Pararhizobium sp. A13: one gene and its partner. The protein of the gene in region 1 interacts with the protein of each later gene in a pairwise test. Links are inferred from orthologs where the notes say so. Each region holds a gene or a part of one and is shown on either strand. Other genes may lie near its edges.

What was found.
Region 2: the proteins of rlmB (region 1) and WI754_RS15505 interact in binary tests that used the Escherichia coli proteins (3 or more experiments, as listed by UniProt). The link is inferred for Pararhizobium sp. A13 from one-to-one orthologs.

The regions. Positions count from the first base shown.
Region 1 is NZ_CP149510.1:2,750,631-2,761,100, reverse strand. Bases 857-3,670 are described here. They hold rlmB (23S rRNA (guanosine(2251)-2'-O)-methyltransferase RlmB), read left to right. Parts: upstream 857-1,729; coding sequence 1,730-2,611; downstream 2,612-3,670. Other genes in these bases: WI754_RS13545 (FMN-dependent NADH-azoreductase), read right to left, coding at 3,386-3,670; WI754_RS13550 (alkylphosphonate utilization protein), read right to left, coding at 2,973-3,185; WI754_RS13555 (hypothetical protein), read right to left, coding at 2,618-2,827; tuf (elongation factor Tu), read right to left, coding at 857-1,068. Outside these bases: more of tuf, read right to left, coding at 1-856; more of WI754_RS13545, read right to left, coding at 3,671-4,012; WI754_RS13540 (LysR family transcriptional regulator), read left to right, coding at 4,158-5,102; WI754_RS13535 (YoaK family protein), read left to right, coding at 5,197-5,925; WI754_RS13525 (NAD kinase), read left to right, coding at 6,345-7,118; WI754_RS13520 (hypothetical protein), read left to right, coding at 7,266-7,805; WI754_RS13510 (penicillin-binding protein 1A), read right to left, coding at 9,109-10,470. UniProt on the Escherichia coli protein: Specifically methylates the ribose of guanosine 2251 in 23S rRNA.
Region 2 is NZ_CP149510.1:3,143,231-3,153,847, forward strand. Bases 1-2,961 are described here. They hold WI754_RS15505 (NAD(P)H-hydrate dehydratase), read left to right. Parts: upstream 1-722; coding sequence 723-2,201; downstream 2,202-2,961. Other genes in these bases: WI754_RS15500 (P-II family nitrogen regulator), read right to left, coding at 47-385; WI754_RS15510 (DUF72 domain-containing protein), read right to left, coding at 2,202-2,961. Also shown: more of WI754_RS15510, read right to left, coding at 2,962-3,005; excinuclease ABC subunit UvrA, read right to left, coding at 3,030-5,951; WI754_RS15520 (single-stranded DNA-binding protein), read left to right, coding at 6,219-6,752; WI754_RS15525 (MarC family protein), read right to left, coding at 6,829-7,455; gyrA (DNA gyrase subunit A), read left to right, coding at 7,689-10,469. UniProt on the Escherichia coli protein: Bifunctional enzyme that catalyzes the epimerization of the S- and R-forms of NAD(P)HX and the dehydration of the S-form of NAD(P)HX at the expense of ADP, which is converted to AMP.

The DNA of each region.
Region 1 (10,470 bases):
AACGGTGACGTTGTCGCCCGGCATGACCATTTCCGTGCCTTCCGGCAGCGACACGATGCCCGTCACGTCCGTCGTGCGGAAGTAGAACTGCGGACGGTAGTTGGTGAAGAACGGCGTATGACGGCCGCCTTCTTCCTTCGTCAGGATGTAGGCTTCAGCCATGAACTTCTTGTGCGGCTTGACCGAACCCGGCTTGCACAGGATCTGGCCACGCTCGACGCCGTCACGGGTGACGCCGCGCAGCAGCGCGCCGATGTTGTCGCCGGCCTGGCCCTGGTCGAGCAGCTTGCGGAACATTTCAACGCCGGTGCAGGTCGTCTTCGTCGTCGGACGGATGCCGACGATTTCGATTTCCTCGCCAACCTTGACGATGCCGCGCTCGACGCGACCGGTGACGACCGTGCCACGGCCCGAGATCGAGAACACGTCTTCGATCGGCATCAGGAACGGCTGGTCGATCGGACGCTCAGGCGTCGGGATGTAGGCGTCAACCGCTGCCATCAGCTCGCGGATCGCGTCTTCGCCGATCTTCTTGTCCGAATCTTCCAGCGCAGCCAGAGCCGAACCCTTGATGATCGGGATGTCGTCGCCCGGGAAGTCGTAGGACGACAGCAGTTCGCGCACTTCCAGCTCAACGAGTTCGAGCAGTTCGGCGTCGTCGACCTGGTCGACCTTGTTGAGGAACACGACGATCGCCGGAACGCCGACCTGACGGGCAAGCAGGATGTGCTCGCGGGTCTGCGGCATCGGGCCGTCGGCAGCCGAGCAAACCAGGATCGCGCCGTCCATCTGGGCCGCACCGGTGATCATGTTCTTGACGTAGTCGGCGTGGCCGGGGCAGTCGACGTGCGCATAGTGACGGGCCGGCGTCTCATATTCGACGTGCGCCGTCGAGATGGTGATGCCGCGCGCCTTTTCTTCCGGAGCGGCGTCGATCTGGTCATACGCCTTGTATTCGCCGAAATACTTCGTGATCGCTGCCGTCAGCGACGTCTTGCCATGGTCAACGTGGCCGATCGTGCCAATGTTAACGTGCGGCTTGTTGCGCTCAAATTTGCTCTTTGCCATGGGTACGTTTCCTGTGATCAATGAGAATGGATCGTCCGGCGGCGCCGGTTTGGGGAGGCGTTTAAGGGTTTCGGAAGAATTGCGCAAGACTTAATTATTTTGCGCCCTTCCAAGACCTTGGCCTCTTGCTGATGTCTATGTGGGGATTGCCGAGCGCGATTCCAACGCCGCCGACGCCAAAGGCGGAAGTCAGCGCAAATCAACGACTTGTGCGCGATTGCTAAAGAAAAACTTTAGACGACGGGATTGTTTGGTTATTTTGCTGGAGCGGGTAGCGGGAATCGAACCCGCGTATTCAGCTTGGAAGGCTGCTGCTCTACCATTGAGCTATACCCGCGGGTCAAGATCCGTCTGACAGAATGGTGGAGGGAGTTGGATTTGAACCAACGTAGGCTGAGCCAACGGATTTACAGTCCGTCCCCTTTAACCACTCGGGCATCCCTCCATTATTCTGTCGGGATCAAGCGACCAAGCATTTCAGATCGAAGCACTCTGCCGGAGCAAGACGCCCCTTCGATCTGCGCCGGGTATATGACCGCCCCGTTTCATCCTGTCAACACGATCGGTCAGAAAAAGTTGCGAAATTCGCCATAAAGATTGCGAGCCATCGATTTCGCGAAAAACGGTTCCCCGTGCCCGCTATCACCAGTATAAGGCAGGCATGAGCAAAGATATTCCCGGCGACAAGAGCGCCAAAGACACCCATTACGCCACTCTCCGCCGCGCCCATCGCGACGCCCGGCGCGAGCGCGGCGAAATTCCGACGCCCGTCCAGGATCGCCGCAAGAAAGCATCAAATGCCGACTGGAAGGCACCGCAGCTGGCACCCGACCAGGTGCTGCTCTACGGCATCCACACCGTTCGCGCCGCGCTCGATAATCCTGAACGCAAGATCACCAAGCTGTCGGTGACGCAGAACGCGCTTGTCCGGCTGGAAACCGGTCCGGTCGAATCGCTCGGCTTTCCGGTGGAGATCGTCACACCGCAGGATCTCGACAAGATTCTCGGGCCCGATGCCATCCATCAGGGCGCGATGCTGGAAACCGAGCCCCTGCCCGTTCGCCGCCTTTCGGCGCTGAAGGACAGCCCGCTGATCCTCGTCCTCGACCAGGTCACCGACCCGCACAATGTCGGCGCCATCATGCGCTCCGCCGTCGCCTTCAATGCCGGTGCGCTGATCACCACCATGCGCCATAGCCCGACGGAATCGGGAGTCATGGCCAAGTCCGCCTCCGGCGCGCTGGAAATGATCCCCTATATCCAGATTACCAATCTGGCCGATGCGCTGGAAGAACTGCACAAGCTCGGTTTCGTTTCCGTCGGTCTTGATTCGGAAGGCCCCGCGCCGCTCGAGCAGACGCTATCCGGTGAGAAAATCGCGCTTGTTCTCGGCGCCGAGGGCAAGGGGCTGCGGCAGAAGACCCGCCAGACCGTCAACGCGCTCGCCCGGCTCGATATGCCCGGCGCCATCAAGTCGCTCAATGTCTCGAACGCGGCGGCGATCGCCATGTATGCTGCGCGCAGTTACCTGGCAAAGGCCTGACCAGCACTATTGGGTGAGGTTAGTGCCGACCGACAATCGCGCTTCGGGACAGCCATCCCGGAGCTTGCGCCATGTGGTGACGTTGAGTTCCATTTCGCAGCGCGCCAGATAGGCCACGTCACCGATCCGGATGCAGACGGTCTGGCCGAGTTCGAGTTTCGAACCGTCGCGATTTCTGCAGGTACAACGCGCGTCCGGCGGCGATGCAAGCGACATGCCTGGAAGCGTTCCGGCGAAGGCCGAAACAAGCGTCGCCACCAAAAATGTCTGAACGCTTTTCATAAGCGTAGATTAATACAAAAATGCCCTGCCTCCAAGCAGGGTAAGAGAGCATGCCGGCAAGACCCTCCGGTGCCGGTGCTCAGGCCTTTTTCAGAAATTCGGTGCGCAGCACCAGGCCCTTGATCTTGGCGTGGCGGCACTCGACCTCGTCCGGATCATCAGTCAGGTGGATGCCCTTGATCATCGTGCCGCGCTTCAGGGTCTCCGATGTGCCCTTGACCTTCAGATCCTTGATCAGAGTGACGTTGTCGCCCTCAACGAGGATCGTGCCGTTGCTGTCCCTGACGTCCACTTTTCGATTCCAATCATGATACCGTTGGCCAAAGCCTGTGATCGGGCTCTACCGCCTCCGCCGGTGCCTGTCCAGTCAGCCTCGAAAGGCGGCGGGTAAAGCGCGTCCATCCGTGAGCCCATGAAGGGTCTAGCGCAAGATATAAGAAAGCCGGACATGCGTCGTGCCCGGCTTTCAAAGTTATGCGATCCCGCAGATGATCAGGCGGCGATATCGAAATGACCGCGGTCGGCGATCGCCTTTTCAGCCTCGGTGATCGCTGCTTCCTTCGAATCCGGGCTGATGGCGAGCCCCTCGGCGCGAACAAACTCGACATCGGTGATGCCGATGAAGCCGAACACTGTGCTCAGGTAGGTTTCCTGATGGTCCATGGCGCTGATCGGCGAAGCACCCGAATAATGGCCGCCGCGGGTCGAGGCGACGATCACCTTCTTGCCCTTTGCCAGACCTTCGACACCGGCTTCGGTGTAGCGGAAGGTGGTTCCGGCAACAAGGATGCGGTCGATCCAGGTCTTCAGTTGGCTCGGAATGGCGAAATTGTACATCGGTGCGCCGATGACGACGACGTCGGCAGCAAGGAATTCGTTGAGCGAGGCGCGGCCGGCGTCAAGCTCGGAAACAAGCGAGGCGTCGAGGCCTTCCGGATTGGCCGAGGCCGCCATCAGGTGCGAACCGTTCAGATGCGCCAGCGGAGCAGCGGCGAGATCGCGGTAGGTAACGGTGTCACCCGGGCGCTCTGCCTTGATGCGAGCGACGATCGACGCTGTCAGGCGACGGGATACGGAATGATCTCCCAGGATACCGGAGTCGATATGGAGAATGTTCATGGTGGCACCTTCGTGTCTTGAGTGGCGTTTGGGTGCGTCACATATGAATTCAAAACAATGAGCCGAGAAGTCCGCCCTTCGTTGACAGACTGTTTCCTGATAGAGACAATCCAGTCTCGACGTTGGACGAAATGGAAGGTGTGACATGCAGGACCTGAACGACCTCGCGCTGTTTGCTGCCGTGGTGAAGCACAAGGGCTTTTCCGCCGCCGCTCGTGTTCTCAACATTCCGAAATCCAAGCTCAGCAAGCATGTGGCACGGCTGGAGCAGCAGCTCGACGTTCGCCTTCTCGAACGCTCGACGCGCAAGCTGCGCGTGACGGAGATCGGTCAGGCCTTCTACGAGCGCTGCGAGATAATCCTCTCCGGCGTCGAAGCCGCGGAAGCGGTGGTCGCGGCGGCCAGGAGCGAGCCGACCGGCATCGTCCGCCTCGCCTGCCCGATCGGGTTCACGCCGATGGTCGCCCATATTCTGCCCGCCTTCCACCGGCTTTATCCCGGCGTGCGGCTGCTCGTCACGACGACCAATCGCCGGATCGACCTGGTCGAGGAGCGCATCGATATCGCCCTTCGGGCCCGCGACCAACTCGATACCGACAACCATCTGATCGTGCGCAAGCTTGGTCAAGCCCGCCAGTTCCTGACAGCGAGCCCGGCGCTGATGGATCGGATCGGCAACGTGACGATCGACACGCTCGGCACGATGCCGACGCTTTCCATGAACGAACAGCACAGTTCCGACACCTGGCAGCTCAATCACACCGATGGCACGAAGCGCGATATTGTTCACCAGCCGATCATCGGCTGCAGCGATTTCGGCATTCTCGAACGCGCGGCGATCGAAGGCGTGGGCATCGCGCTCCTGCCGGATCATCTGTGTGCACGCGCCTTCCGCACCGGCGTACTGTTGCCGGTGCTGCCCGAATGGTCTTCCAACGACGCCATCGTGCACCTGGTCTTCACCTCGCGCCACGGCATCCTGCCCGGCGTCCGGGCGCTCATCGATTTCCTCGCCGAAAACCTGCCCGGCGCCATGTCTCGTTGCAAGGAAATCGATCCGGCCCCGGCGATGCTTGACGCCGCGGAATAATATAAGCGGCGGCTCGGCGCCCCCTTGTTCGAACGGTTCTGGAGCGAGCAATCTGACTCCATCAGCGAATCGGCGGCGGCGGGGAGCAGGAAACATGACGATAGAACGGAGGCGGCGCATCATCCGCAGGCGCAGAACCGCTATCGGTACTGTTCTTGTCGCTGCAATCTCGTTTCTCGCCGGCATGACCGACGCCGCAGGGCTGCTTATCGCTGGCAGTTTCGTTTCCTTCATGAGCGGCAACACGACCCGCGCCGCCGTCGCGCTCGCCGATGGGCAAACGGGATATGCGGTGATCCTGCTGGGCGCCCTCCTGATGTTTGTCGCCGGCAACGCGCTCGGCATCATCATCGCCCATAATGCGACACGGCGCACCTTCCGCGTCCTGACCGGGGTTACCGTCATCCTGGGCGTTGCTGCCATCGTGACAGGCCCGGATTTTGCAACGCTTCAGTTCTACGCGATTGTGCTTGCCATGGGACTGGTCAATGCCGCCGTCGAACACATCGAGGGATTGCCCATCGGACTGACCTATGTGACTGGCGGCCTTTCGCGATTCGGCCGAGGGCTCGGCAGCTGGATCGTCGGTGCGCCCCGGCGCGACTGGATCATGCAAATTGTCCCCTGGCTCGGCATGGCGACCGGCGGTATCTGCGGCGCCTTTCTCGAACGGGCGTTGGGCGCCAGCGTGCTCTGGCTCGCCTGCGCTTTGTCGGCGCTCATTGCGATTGTCGTCTTCTTCATTCCGCCGCGGCTCCAGAAACGTCACGCCCATCGCTCGCTGCCGCCGCCAGTACACATTCGGCCGAGATCCGGTCTATGATCACACCCTTAGGCTCTGCAGAACCAAAGCGCCGCTGCGACCGTCGAAGCTGGAAAAGCAGACGGGCGACTGCATTTTCCCTTTACACACGATCAGAATATGCTAACTCCCTGCCGCACATGCTGCCCTTATAGCTCAGTTGGTAGAGCACCTGATTTGTAATCAGGGGGTCCCGGGTTCGAGTCCTGGTGGGGGCACCATTTCATTTTTTTGCGCGATGCCTCCTACTAACCCATTGCGCGGGTTCGACATCGCTCCACTCCGCTGCACATTCTTTTCCTTTCACACCTTGATCTTTTATGCATGATACCGATGGTATCGGCGGCGGTGACACTGCCGTCAGTTGAAGAACGGACGCGCAGGATTTCTTCGGAGCTTACAGTCCGCGGCCGCCCTTTTCATAAACATACAGGCATTTCATGGCTCGCACGTTCAAAACCATCGCCTTCGCGGCCTCCGCTACAGTCGAGGCGCAAAAGGCTCAAGAGGAATTGATCGCTCTTTACGGCCAGCATGATCCGGACGAAGCGGATGTGATCGTGGCCCTTGGCGGCGATGGTTTCATGCTGCACACGCTGCACGAGACGATGAATTCCGGCAAGCTCGTCTACGGCATGAATCGCGGCTCGATCGGCTTTCTGATGAACCGTTACAGTACCGAAAATCTGCACGAGCGCCTCGCCGAGGCCGTCGAAAACACTTTCCGGCCGCTGGAAATGCAGACCGTCGATACCGATGGCAAGCGCTTCCGGGCGCTTGCCATCAACGAGGTCTATCTCTTTCGCCAGTCCTATCAGGCCGCCAAACTGCGCGTCGTCGTCGATGGCCGTGTCAGGCTAGAGGAGCTGATCTGCGATGGCGTACTGCTGTCCACGCCGGCAGGCTCCACCGCCTACAACCTCTCCGCCCACGGCCCCATCCTGCCGCTCGAAGCGCCGCTGCTGGCACTCACCCCCGTCAGCCCCTTCCGGCCGCGGCGCTGGCGCGGTGCACTCCTGCCCAACAAGGTCACGGTCGATATCGCCATTCTCGAGCCGGATAAACGCCCGGTCAACGCAGTGGCCGATCACGTCGAAGTCAAATCTGTCGTCAAGGTCCGCATCGCCGAATCGGAGAACATCACGGCCCATATTCTTTCGGATCCGGATTACTCCTGGTCGGACCGCATTCTCGCCGAGCAATTCTCGAACTAGCACCGTCGCCTCGCACATCCAGCAATCTCTTGAATTGGAATCGATTCCAGTTGAAGGTGTGCAACACTTCAGTGTGCCTCCAGGCCCGCAAGGGATGCTGGCACCCGAGCATCCTGCTGTCACGTAAGCGCACCAAAGGCGAAGACGATGCTCCAGCTTCGAAATTTTAGGACAGCCCCGCTTTCCGCCTGCTGTCTGGTCTTGCTCCTCGCCGTCGGGTCTTTCGCCCATGCCGACGACACCGTTCTCATGCCCGACAATATCATTTTCGTGACAAGCACCGGATATTGGGAAGAGAGCGGTGATCCGCTGAGCGTGCTTGATCCGAACGCCGCCAAGACGGAAAACGCACCGGCAGCGAGTTCGTCGCCCACGGCGGCGCAGCGCGGATATTACAAGATTGTCGCCGTCCGTCAGCCCGAGGGAAATACCCACGTCTTCCTGCAGCAGATCGCACTTGGCGCCGCGGGGCCGAAGGTGGTTTCGTCCGCGGAACTCGAAGAGTTTTCCGCTATGAAGGTGTATGTGACCGACATCCGGCCGGAAACATCGGATGGCGTTGCCCGGCAGCCGGGATTGTTTGCCACCGTCTATCTGAAGACCGATCCTGCGGCAACGGAACCGGAAACCTGGACCGTGCTGATCGACGACATCGGTGACATCAAGGTCGAGCGCGAAACTAACTGATCGGCATGCACAGAAGCAAAAAGCCGGACGATCGAGGCGCCCGGCTTTTTTGTTTGTCACCACGTGTTTGCCTCAAGCGAGATCGTCGACCACGGCATCGGCGCCGCCATTGACCCTATGGGCCAGGGCCGCTTCCATGAACTCGTTGAGATCACCGTCGAGCACGTCGTCCGGCGCGGTGCTCGCTACCCCCGTGCGCAGGTCTTTGACCAGCTGGTAGGGCTGCAGCACGTAGGAGCGGATCTGGTGGCCCCAGCCGATATCGGTCTTCGATGCGGCTTCGGCGTTGGCCGCGTCTTCGCGCTTCTTCAGTTCCGATTCGTAGAGGCGGGCGCGCAGCATGTCCCAGGCCTTGGCCTTGTTCTTGTGCTGCGAGCGTTCCTGCTGGCATTGCACGACAATGCCGGAGGGCATGTGCGTGATGCGCACGGCCGAATCGGTCGTGTTGACGTGCTGGCCGCCGGCGCCGGACGAGCGATAGGTGTCGATGCGGCAATCGCTCTCATTGATGTCGATCTGGATCGAATCGTCGACCACCGGGTAGACCCAGATGGACGAGAACGAGGTATGACGGCGGGCATTGCTGTCATAGGGCGAGATGCGCACCAGGCGATGCACGCCCGATTCGGTCTTCAGCCAGCCATAGGCATTGTGGCCCTTGACGAGCAAGGTCGCCGATTTGATGCCGGCTTCTTCGCCATCATGGATTTCCATCAGCTCGACCTTGAAGCCCTGCCGTTCGGCCCAGCGGGTATACATGCGCAGAAGCATGTTTGCCCAGTCCTGGCTTTCGGTGCCGCCGGCACCGGAGTGCACTTCAAGATAGGTGTCGTTGCTGTCGGCCTCGCCCGAGAGCATGGCTTCGACCTGGCGCCGCGCCGCTTCGGCCCGAAGCGCCTTCAGCGCTTCTTCCGCCTCCTTGACGATATCGGCATCGCCCTCTTCCTCGCCGAGTTCGATGAGATCGATGGCGTCCTGCATCTGCCGTTCGAAAGAGCGAACGCTGTTGATGCCATCATCGAGCTGCTGGCGCTCGCGCATCAGTTTCTGCGCTTCGCTCGCATCGTTCCAGAGGTTTGGATCCTCGGCCTTGTTGTTCAACCAGTCCAGTCGTCTTACCGCCTGGTCCCAGTCAAAGATGCCTCCTCAGCAGGCTTATGGCCTGCTTGATTTCGTCGACAATATTCTCGATTTCGGTCCGCATTGTCCTGCTTCTTGCACTGGAATGAAATGTGCGCCGTGAATAACGACGCCCGCCGCTCCTGTAAAGACGGCGGGCGCCGGTAAAGGCAGATTAGGGGCGTTAAAACAGCCCGCTTGAGCCGCGGTTGATGGCGTCGTTTGCCTGCGGCGAAGCCTTCAGGATTTCCTCCGGCGGAATATACTCGTCGGCGCCACCGATGACCGAGAAGGTCTCGGCCGGGCCTGTCCCGGGCTTGAAGGCTTCGATGATCGTGTCCGGGTCGCCCTCGGCCGCCGCCATGCCGGTCTTGCGGTTGACTGGAATAAGGCTCATTCCCTCCGGCGGCACGAACTTGACCGGGCGGGTGCCCTGCATCGCCGCCTGCATGAAATCGTTGAAAACGGGGGCTGCAAGACCGCCGCCCGTCGCACCGCGTCCGAGCGGCGCCGGATTGTCGAAACCGAGATAGAGGCCGGCGACCATGTCCGGCGTGTAACCGACGAACCAGGCATCCTTCTCGTCATTGGTCGTGCCGGTCTTGCCGGCCACCGGACGATCGAGCTTGATCTTGCCGGCAGCGGTGCCGCGCGCGATCACGCCTTCCATCATCGAGGTGATCTGGTAGGCGGTCATCGGATCAAGGACCTGCTCGCGATTGTCGGTGAGAACCGGCTCTTCCTGGTCCTCCCAATCGGCAGCGTTGCAATTGTCGCAGGTGCGCTCCTCGTGGCGGAAGATCGTCTTGCCGTAGCGGTCCTGGATCCGGTCGATCATCGACGGCTTGATCTGCTTGCCGCCATTGGCAAGCACGGCATAGGCCGAAACCATCCGCAGCACCGTCGTCTCGCCCGAACCAAGCGACATCGCCAGCACCGGCATCATCTTGTCGTAGATCCCGAACCGCTCGGCATATTCGGCAACGAGGTTCATGCCCATGTCGTTGGCAAGCCGCACGGTCATCAGGTTGCGTGACTTTTCGATGCCGAGACGCAGCGTCGAGGGGCCGGCCGAGCCGCCGCCGTAGTTTTCCGGGCGCCAGACCTGACCGCCAGTGACCAGTTCGAACGGCGCGTCGAGGATGACGGAAGCCGGCGTATAGCCGTTGTCGAGCGCGGCCGCGTAAACGAAAGGTTTGAAGGACGATCCGGGCTGGCGCATCGCCTGGGTCGCGCGGTTGAATTCCGATTGCCCATAGGAAAAGCCACCTGCCATGGCCAGGACGCGGCCGGTCTGCGGATCCATGGCAACGAGGCCACCCTGCACCTTCGGGGGCTGGCGCAGGCGATATTCGCCGTCCACGTCCGTCGCCTCGACATAGACGACATCGCCGGGACCGACCACGCCTTCCGGTGATTTTGCCGACTTGCGATCCCCGGTCGACGAGCGATAGGCCCACTGCATGTTCTTTGCGGTAATGTGCCCAGTCAGGCGGTCGGCGCCAACCTTGCCGCCGCCATCCTTTTCCGGCTGGATACCGATTTC
Region 2 (10,617 bases), 390 kb from region 1 along the record:
CTCTTGAGATGACGAGGTAGTAGCCCGGACCGAACGGCCAGGCGGATCAGATGGCGTCGATGCCTGTCTCACCGGTGCGGATTCGAATGACCTCTTCGATATTGGAGACGAAAATCTTTCCATCACCAATACGCCCGGTCTGGGCGGCGTTTCGAATGGCCTCGATCACGGCTTCGGCGTTCTCGTCTGCCAGCACGACTTCGACTTTCACCTTCGGGAGAAAATCAACAACGTATTCTGCCCCACGGTAAAGTTCCGTGTGGCCCTTCTGGCGTCCAAAGCCCTTCGCTTCCGTGACGGTGATACCCTGCAGGCCAACCTCCTGAAGGGCTTCCTTCACTTCGTCAAGCTTGAAAGGCTTTATGATCGCTTCGATCTTTTTCATGAGAAAATGTCTCTCCGCTTCTCCCGTTATAGCAGGCTTATGCCCGCTTGCCCTCAATATGCATTTTACATGCCAGATATGGCAAATGCGATGCCGTTTTGGACGAAAACTCCTCCAACAGAGACGATCATAGCTGTTTCTTCAGAATAAACAGCGCCTTTTGCCTATTTTTTATGAATTTTTGTATGTCGCTGGTCATCGCGGGCGCGTTGCTTGTTTGAGGGCCGTATTAAGCGGCATAGATAAGCGCTAAATATGTGCAAATGCATAAAAAATAAACATTTGCTGTTCGTGTTTTAGCCTTGCAGGCGCTTCGCCAGCAGGGCATTTTGAGGCCATGCCAGCTTTTAGAAACGACGCCATCGTTACGCCCGCCGAAATGACCGCGATCGATGCCGATGCGGCTCGCTCGGGGATCAACAGTTTCAGCCTGATGACATCCGCCGGAACGGCCGTTTCGGCGGCGGCCTTGCGGCTTTATCCCGGTGCCTTGCGGTTTGTCGTCCTGTGCGGTCCCGGCAACAATGGCGGGGATGGCTATATCGCCGCCGCCGCCTTGCGCGGCAGCGGCGCGGATGTCGAAGTCCATGCCTTGGGCAATCCGGCGGCCTTGAAAGGCGATGCAGCGCGTGCCTACGCGGGCTGCGGCGTTGCGGTGAAACCGCTTGCGGACTATGGCCCGATTGCCGGAGACGTCGTCATCGACGCTTTGTTCGGAGCGGGTCTTTCACGCGCTGTTCCGCCGGAGGCGGCAAGCGTGATGCGGGCGGTAGAGAGCCAGGATCTTCCGGTCATCGCCGTCGATCTGCCCTCCGGTGTCGACGGCCGCAGCGGACAGGTGCTGGGAGCAAGTTTTCACGCCCGTCACACGGTCACGTTCGTGGCCCGGAAGCCGGGACATCTGCTGACACCGGGGCGGATGCTTTGCGGCACGCTGGAGGTGTTCGACATCGGCATCCCCGAGCGCATCCTGCGTGCTCGTGCAGGCACGCTTTGCGAAAACAGCCCGCATCTCTGGCGGGAGCACGCCTTTGCCCTGGACCCGGCCGCGCATAAATTCAAACGCGGGCACCTTGCGGTTTTTTCGGGCGGCCCGCTTTCGACAGGCGCCGCGCGGCTATCGGCGGTCGCCGGACTGAGGGCGGGGGCCGGATTGGTGACGATCGCCTCGCCCGCCGCGGCCCTGCAAGCCAATGCGTCTCATCTGACGGCGGTGATGTTGAAACAGATCGAGGATGAAGACGACCTCTCGCACTGGCTGGCCGACAAACGCATCAGCGCCTTCGTGCTTGGCCCGGGATTTGGCGATCTGGAGAGGGCGCGGCGGTACGCCCTGATGCTCGCGGGGCGAAAACTGGTGCTCGATGCCGATGGCATCACGGCTTTCAAGGACGACCCCGCGTCGCTCTTCAAGGCCTACGCAAAGGGTGAAACGCGCCTGGTCATGACACCGCATGAGGGCGAGTTCGCCCGGCTGTTTCCGGATATCGAGGCCGATAAAGCCCTTTCCAAGGTAGACCGCGCCATTGCCGCCGCCAAACGCAGTCGTGGCGTCGTCGTCTACAAGGGCGCAGATACGGTGATCGCCGCGCCCGACGGCCGCGCTGCAATCAACACCAATGCGCCGCCGTGGCTGGCGACGGCAGGATCGGGAGATACGCTTGCCGGTATTGTCGGCGCGCATCTGGTGCAGGGCATGCCAGCCTTCGAGGCGGCCGCCGCCGGTGTCTGGCGTCATGGACGAGCCGGCGCCAAAGCAGGCGAGGGGCTGACGGCGGAAGACCTCGCAGCGGCAATCGAACCGCTTTCGGTCTGATCAGTCCACCCGCTTCTGCAGTGCCCGCGCGCCATTCGGCGCATTGACCTTGCCTTCGGTGATGAAGAAGGCAAAGACATCGCGGGGTTTCTTTTCAGGCTTGTGCGAGGGAGCGCCGAACTCCAGCTCGTCAACCACGCCGCCTGAAGCCCAGTTCTTTAGCCGATCGGCCCAGAGATCGAGCCGCTTTTCATCGTAGCAAGTCTCGACATCATCGCTACCGGTTTGCAGGCGCGCATAGACGAAATCCGAAGTGACATCGGCGATCATCGGGTATTCGGCGTGATCGGCGCAGACCACCGCGACATTGTATCTTGCCAGCAGCGCGATGAATTCCGGCGTCCGGAACGAGGGATGGCGCACTTCAACGACGTGCCGCAGCGTCAAGCCATCCTGCTTCTCCGGCAGCAGTGCCAGAAAGGCACCGAAATCATCGGCATCGAATTTCTTGGTCGGCATGAATTGCCACAGGATCGGGCCGAGACGCGGCCCCAACTCCGTCAGCCCCTGGCCAAGAAATCGGCTGATCGATTCACCCGCCTCGCCCAGCACCTTCTTGTTGGTGGCAAAGCGGCTGGCTTTCAGGGAAAAGACAAAATCCTCCGGCACTTCGGCCGCCCATTTGGCAAAGGTTTCCGGCTTCTGCGAGCTGTAATAGGTGCCGTTGACCTCGATGACCTTCAGCTGCCGGCTGGCATATTCCAGCTGCCGCTTCTTCGACAGCGTTTCCGGATAGAACGTCCCCTCCCAAGGATCGAAGGTCCAGCCGCCGATGCCGCAGCGGATCGTGCCTGATTTGGTCATGCTGTCTCCCCCTCGCGTTACCTTTTACTCCGCCGCTTCCGCCTTACGGATCGGGCGTCTTTCCAACAGCTCCTTCAAGAAGGCCCCGGTATGCGACCGCTTTTCCTTGACGATGTCCTCTGGCGTTCCTGCTGCAATGACCTCGCCGCCGCCGTCGCCACCTTCGGGGCCGAAATCGATCACCCAGTCGGCGGTCTTGATGACCTCGAGATTGTGCTCGATGACGACGACCGAATTGCCCTGATTGACGAGTTCATGCAGAACTTCAAGAAGTTTGGCTACATCATGGAAATGCAATCCAGTTGTTGGTTCATCCAGAATATAGAGCGTGCGCCCGGTCGAACGCTTCGACAGCTCCTTGGCAAGCTTGACGCGCTGCGCCTCGCCGCCCGAGAGCGTGTTGGCCTGCTGACCGACCTTGATGTAGCCGAGGCCGACCTGGTTGAGCGTGATCAGCTTGTCGCGCACGGCCGGAACGGCGGCGAAGAACTCGACTCCTTCTTCGACCGTCATGTCGAGCACATCGGCGATCGATTTGCCCTTGAAATGCACATCGAGCGTCTCGCGATTGTAGCGTTTGCCGTGGCAGACATCGCAGGTGACATAGACATCCGGCAGGAAGTGCATCTCGATCTTGATGACGCCGTCGCCCTGGCAGGCCTCGCAGCGGCCACCCTTGACATTGAAGGAGAAACGACCAGGCTGGTAGCCGCGCGCTTTTGCCTCCGGCAGGCCGGCAAACCAGTCGCGAATCGGGGTGAAGGCGCCGGTGTAGGTCGCCGGATTGGAGCGCGGCGTGCGGCCGATCGGCGACTGGTCGATGTCGATCACCTTGTCGATGTGTTCGAAACCGTCGATCCGGTCGTGTTCCGCCGGATTTTCGCGCGCGCCCATGATGCGGCGTGCGGCCGCCTTGTAGAGCGTCTCGATCAGGAAAGTTGACTTGCCGCCGCCCGATACGCCGGTGACCGCGGTGAAGATGCCGAGCGGGATCGAGGCCGTGACGTTCTTCAGATTGTTGGCGCGGGCGCCGACAACCGTGATTTCCTTTTTCTTCTTCAGTTTGCGCCGTTCGGACGGCACGGCGACCGAAAGTTCGCCGGAAAGATATCTTCCGGTCAGCGAGTTCGGATTGGCGATGATGTCGGACGGCGCGCCTTGCGCGACCACCTCGCCGCCATGGATGCCGGCGGCGGGTCCGATATCCACGACATAGTCGGAAGTCAGGATCGCATCCTCGTCGTGCTCGACGACGATCACCGTATTGCCGATGTCGCGCAGATGCCGAAGCGTCTCGAGCAGCCGGGCATTGTCGCGCTGATGCAGGCCGATCGACGGCTCGTCGAGCACGTAGAGCACGCCGGTCAGGCCCGAACCGATCTGCGAGGCCAGCCGGATACGCTGGCTTTCGCCGCCCGACAGCGTCCCAGAATTGCGCGAGAGGCTGAGATATTCCAGGCCCACATCGTTGAGGAAGCGCAGCCGCTCGCGGATTTCTTTCAGGATGCGAACGGCGATCTCGTTCTGCTTGGCATTCATATGGCCCGGCAGTGTCTCGAACCAGTCGCGCGCAACGCGGATCGACATATCGGTCACTTCGCCGATATGCAGCTTGTCGATCTTGACCGCTAACGCTTCCGGTTTCAGGCGGAAACCGTCGCAGGCAGGGCAGGGCGCCGCCGACATGTAGCGCTCGATTTCCTCGCGTGCCCAGGCACTGTCGGTCTCCTTCCAGCGCCGCTCCAGGTTGGGTACGATGCCTTCGAAGGTCTTGGTGGTGTTGTAGGACCGCGCACCGTCCTCGTAATGGAAACTGATCTTTTCGTCGGTGCCCTGCAGGATCGCATGCCTGGCTTCGTCGGACAGATCGCTCCATTTGTTTGACAGCTTGAAGCCAAACGCCTTGCCGAGGGCTTCGAGCGTCTGATTGTAGTAGGGCGACGAGGACTTGGCCCAGGGCGCGATGGCACCGTTCTTCAATGTCCGGTCGGGTTCCGGAACGATCAGCGCCTCATCGATCTTCTGCTGGCTGCCAAGACCGTCGCAGGTCGGGCAGGCACCGAACGGATTGTTGAACGAAAACAGCCGCGGCTCGATCTCCGAAATTGTGAAACCGGACACGGGGCATGCGAATTTTTCGGAGAACAGAACGCGCTCGTGCGTCTCGTTCAGCGACTTGTTGGCAGAGCCCCCCGCGGCCGTCTCTTCCGGCGGCAGCGGCTTGTCGGCGAATTCGGCGATGGCCAGGCCGTCGGCGAGCGTCAGGCAGGTTTCGAGACTGTCGGCCAGACGCGCCGTCAGGTCGGGGCGCACGACGACGCGGTCGACGACGACGTCGATGTCGTGCTTGTACTTCTTGTCGAGCGTCGGCGCCTCGGCGATCTCGTAGAACTGCCCGTCGATCTTGACGCGCTGAAAGCCCTTCTTCATCAGCTCGGCAAGCTCTTTCTTATACTCGCCCTTGCGGCCGCGCACGATCGGAGCCAGGATATAGAGCCGTGTTCCCTCACCGAAATCGATGACACGATCGACCATCTGGCTGACCGTCTGGCTTTCGATCGGCAGGCCGGTGGCTGGAGAATAGGGCACGCCGACGCGGGCAAACAGCAGGCGCATATAGTCGTAGATTTCGGTGACCGTGCCGACCGTCGAGCGCGGATTGCGCGAGGTCGTTTTCTGCTCGATCGAGATCGCCGGTGACAGCCCGTCGATCTGGTCGACATCCGGCTTCTGCATCATCTCGAGGAACTGACGGGCATAGGCCGAGAGACTCTCGACATAGCGGCGCTGGCCTTCCGCATAGATCGTGTCGAAAGCGAGCGACGATTTTCCGGAACCGGACAGGCCGGTCATGACGATCAGCTTGTTGCGCGGCAGGTCAAGGTCAATGCCCTTCAGATTGTGCTCGCGCGCGCCGCGGATGGAAATGGTCTTGAGTTCGCTCATCGTGTCCAGCTTTGTAAGTCCATTGAAAGCTCCTATTTAAGTACGGCATAGCGCATGTCGAGGCGCAATGCGAAAAACAGGCTGGCTTTCCCGAGTCGGTTGACAGGATATTACGAGTTTACTAGAACAAATAAAGAACAAACTTCAAAATCTGTTGTGGATGACGGGATGCAAAGGGGCGTATGGTGAGCTGTCAGCCGCTAAAGTGCGCGCTCTAAATTTTGGTGGCCGGGCAGCGATGCCGGGCGGGATAACAGGAAAAGCAAGATGGCGGGTAGTGTCAACAAGGTGATTTTGATCGGAAACCTCGGGGCCGACCCGGAAATCCGGCGCACGCAGGACGGCCGGCCGATCGCCAACCTGAACATCGCGACGTCGGAAACCTGGCGCGACCGCAATTCCGGCGAGCGCAAGGAAAAGACCGAGTGGCACCGCGTGGTGATCTTCAACGAGGGCCTCTGCAAGGTTGCCGAGCAATATCTGAAGAAGGGCGCCAAGGTTTATATCGAAGGCGCGCTGCAGACCCGCAAATGGCAGGACAAGGACGGCCAGGATCGCTATTCGACGGAAGTGGTGCTGCAGGGCTTCAACTCGACGCTGACGATGCTCGACGGCCGCGACGGCGGTGGCGCTGGTGCCGGCGCCGGTCGTGGCGGCTCGGACTACGGTGGCGGCAATCTCGGCGGAAGCTCCGGCAATTACGGCGACGACTACGATCGTCCGGCGTCTGCGCCTTCGGGCCGCTCCAGCGGGGGCGGCGGAAACTTTTCACGCGACATGGACGACGACATTCCGTTCTGATTCTGCCAATTGCGGCACAACAAAAGAAGGCCCGGGAAACCGGGCCTTCTTGCGTCAGGGGTGAGGCGTGACTGCCTCACGCGAAAGCCGACTTCACGCCATCGACGACGAACTGGACGGCGAGAGCCGCCAGAATGACGCCGAGCAGTCGTGTCAGGATGGCGCGGCCGGTGACGCCGAGAAACCTGTCGATGCGCTCGGCAATGACGAGTGCGGCAAAGAGAAGGGCCAGACAGAAGGCGATAACGAGAATGAGCTGAGCCCTGTCGATGGTGGCGGAGAGGGATCCCGACAAAAGGATCGTCGCCGAGATCGCGCCGGGACCGGCAATCAGGGGCAATGCCAGCGGAAACACTGCGATATTGTGAATGTGGTCGCGGGTGATGGCCGCTTCGCCGGTTTTTTCCTTCCGCTCATTTCTTTTCTCGAAGATCATCTCGAAGGCGATCCAGAAGAGCAACAGGCCGCCGGCGATCCGGAACGCGCCGATCGAAATGCCCAACAGCGAAAGGATGCCGTTGCCGAACAGGGCAAAGGCCGAGAGAATGAAGAAGGCGATCAGCGTGCCGCGGCGCGCCACAAGGAACCGTTGTTGGCGGCTCATGCCCGTGGTCAGGCTGAGGAAGATCGGCGCGAGGCCGGGTGGATCGATGGTGACCAGAATGGTGGTCAGCGCATTGATCAGAAGGTCGAAGTGTGACATCCGATGTCCCCGTCGCGGCCTTGTTTATGATCGCCGTCTCATGGATTGTTAGGCGACCGGATCGACGAAGGAAAGAGCCGTTTCGGACCGTTCCTTCGCTTTTGCCTTGCAAATGCCATCCATAGCGCCGAAGAGCCTAAAAGGCTGTTCAAAACCCGGCCCCGAAATTGGCGCTCGCCAATGCATTCGGCTATAAAAATCTGTCTGATTCTGAACAAAGATCGTGATCGAAATTGACTGAACAAACCACACCCGGCGGCGGCAAGAATCCACCAGGCATCGAGCCTATTTCCATCATGGAGGAAATGCAGCGGTCGTATCTCGATTACGCCATGAGCGTCATCGTCAGCCGCGCTCTTCCCGATGTCCGCGACGGTCTGAAGCCGGTTCACCGCCGCATCCTCTGGGGGATGAGCGAACTCGGCATCGACTGGAACAAGAAATACGTCAAATGCGCCCGCGTCACCGGTGACGTGATGGGTAAATACCACCCGCACGGCAACATGGCGATTTACGACGCCCTGGCGCGCATGGCGCAGCCTTGGTCGTTGCGTCTGCCGCTGATCGACGGTCAGGGCAATTTCGGCTCCATCGACGGCGATCCACCGGCGGCCGAACGCTACACGGAATGCCGGCTGCAGAAGGCAGCGCATGCGCTGCTCGACGACCTCGACAAGGAAACGGTCGATTTCCGCGACAACTATGACGGTACGCTGAACGAACCCTCGGTCGTTCCGGCCAAGTTCCCGAATCTGCTGGTCAATGGCGCAGGCGGCATCGCGGTCGGCATGGCGACGAACATCCCGCCGCACAACCTGATGGAAGTCATCAACGGCTGCATCGCGCTGATCGACGATCCGGCGCTCGAACTGCCGCAATTGATGGAGATCATTCCCGGACCGGACTTCCCGACCGGCGCCTTCATCCTTGGCCGCTCCGGCATCCGCTCGGCCTATGAGACGGGCCGCGGCTCGGTCATCATGCGCGGCCGCGCCACCATCGAACCGATGCGCGGCGATCGCGAACAGATCATCATCACCGAAGTTCCCTATCAGGTGAACAAGGCGACGATGATCGAGAAGATGGCAGAACTGGTCAAGGACAAGCGCATCGAGGGCATTTCCGACCTGCGCGACGAATCCGACCGCCAGGGCTACCGCGTCGTCGTCGAACTCAAGCGCGACGCCAATGCGGAGGTCATCCTCAACCAGCTTTATCGCTACACGCCGCTGCAGACCTCCTTCGGCTGCAACATGGTGGCGCTGAACGGCGGCAAGCCGGAGCAGATGACGCTGCTCGACATGCTGCGCGCCTTCGTGGCCTTCCGCGAGGAAGTCATCAGCCGGCGCACGAAGTACCTGCTGCGCAAGGCGCGTGAGCGCGCGCACGTTCTGGTCGGTCTCGCCATTGCGGTTGCCAATATCGACGAGATCATCAAGCTGATCCGCGAGGCGCCGGATCCGCAGACCGCCCGCGAGCAATTGATGACGCGCCGCTGGCCTGCCTCCGATGTCGAGAGCCTGATCCGGCTGATCGACGATCCGCGCCACCGGATCAATGAGGACCTCACCTACAACCTGTCGGAAGAGCAGGCGAGGGCGATCCTTGAACTTCGTCTCGCCCGCCTGACGGCGCTTGGACGTGACGAAATCGGCGACGAACTCAACAAGATCGGCACCGAGATCAGCGATTATCTGGACATCCTCTCCTCGCGCGTCCGCATCATGACGATCGTGAAGGACGAGCTTATAGCCGTGCGCGACGAATTCGGCACGCCGCGCCGCACCGAGATCGTCGAAGGCGGTCCGGACATGGACGATGAGGATCTGATCGCCCAGGAAGACATGGTCATCACCGTGTCCCACCTCGGCTATATCAAGCGGGTGCCGCTGACGACCTACCGGGCGCAGCGTCGCGGCGGCAAGGGCCGCTCCGGCATGGCGACGCGCGACGAGGATTTCGTGACGAGGCTTTTCGTCGCCAACACGCACACGCCGATCCTGTTCTTCTCCTCGCGTGGCATCGTCTACAAGGAGAAGGTCTGGCGTCTGCCGATCGGAACGCCGCAGTCGCGCGGCAAGGCACTGATCAACATGCTGCCACTCGAAGCCGGCGAACGCATCACCACGATCATGCCGCTGCCTGAGGACGAGAGCACTTGGGAAAACCTCGACGTGATGTTCTCGACCACCCGCGGCACGGTTCGCCGCAACAAGCTGTCGGATTTCGTCCAGGTCAACCGCAACGGCAAGATCGCCATGAAGCTCGAGGAGGAGGGTGATGAAATCCTCTCCGTCGAGACCTGTACCGATCAGGACGACGTCCTTCTAACGACGGCTCTCGGCCAGTGCATCCGGTTCCCAGTCGATGATGTGCGCGTCTTCGCGGGCCGAAACTCGATCGGCGTCCGCGGCATCTCGCTCGGTGAAAACGACAGGATCATCTCGATGACCATCGTCGGCCATGTCGGTGCCGAGCCTTGGGAACGCGCTGCCTACCTGAAGCGCGCCGCGGCAGAACGGCGCGCGGCAACCGGCGAAGACGAGGAAATCGCTCTGGTCGGCGAAGAGGTGACTGAGGAAGGTCAACTTGACGAGGCCCGTTACGAGGAACTGAAGGCGCGCGAACAGTTCGTGCTGACGGTCTCGGTCAAGGGATTCGGCAAGCGGTCGTCCACCTACGATTTCCGCACCTCCGGCCGCGGTGGCAAGGGCATCCGCGCGACGGACACGTCGAAGACGGGCGAAATCGGCGAACTCGTCGCAGCCTTCCCGGTCGAAGACAACGATCAGATCATGTTGGTGTCGGATGGCGGCCAGCTGATCCGCGTGCCTGTCAACGGCATCCGCCTTGCCAGCCGCGCGACCAAGGGTGTGACGATCTTCTCGACAGCCAAGGACGAGAAGGTCGTCTCGGTCGAGCGGATCAGCGAGCCGGAATCCGATGAGGAAGACGAGATTGCGGCCGGGTCGGACGTGCCGGAAGGCGAGCCGCCCGCTGCAACGGAAGAGTAACGGTTCCTCCATGTCAAGATGAAAACCGGGCGATCCTGTCGCCCGGTTTTTCTTTGCCATTGAATTTGTTCGTCCGCGAATTAATCCTGTCGTTGCACCGTTACAGACGTGATTCCCAGATGGGCAATCGGGGCAAGGGGCAGGGAAT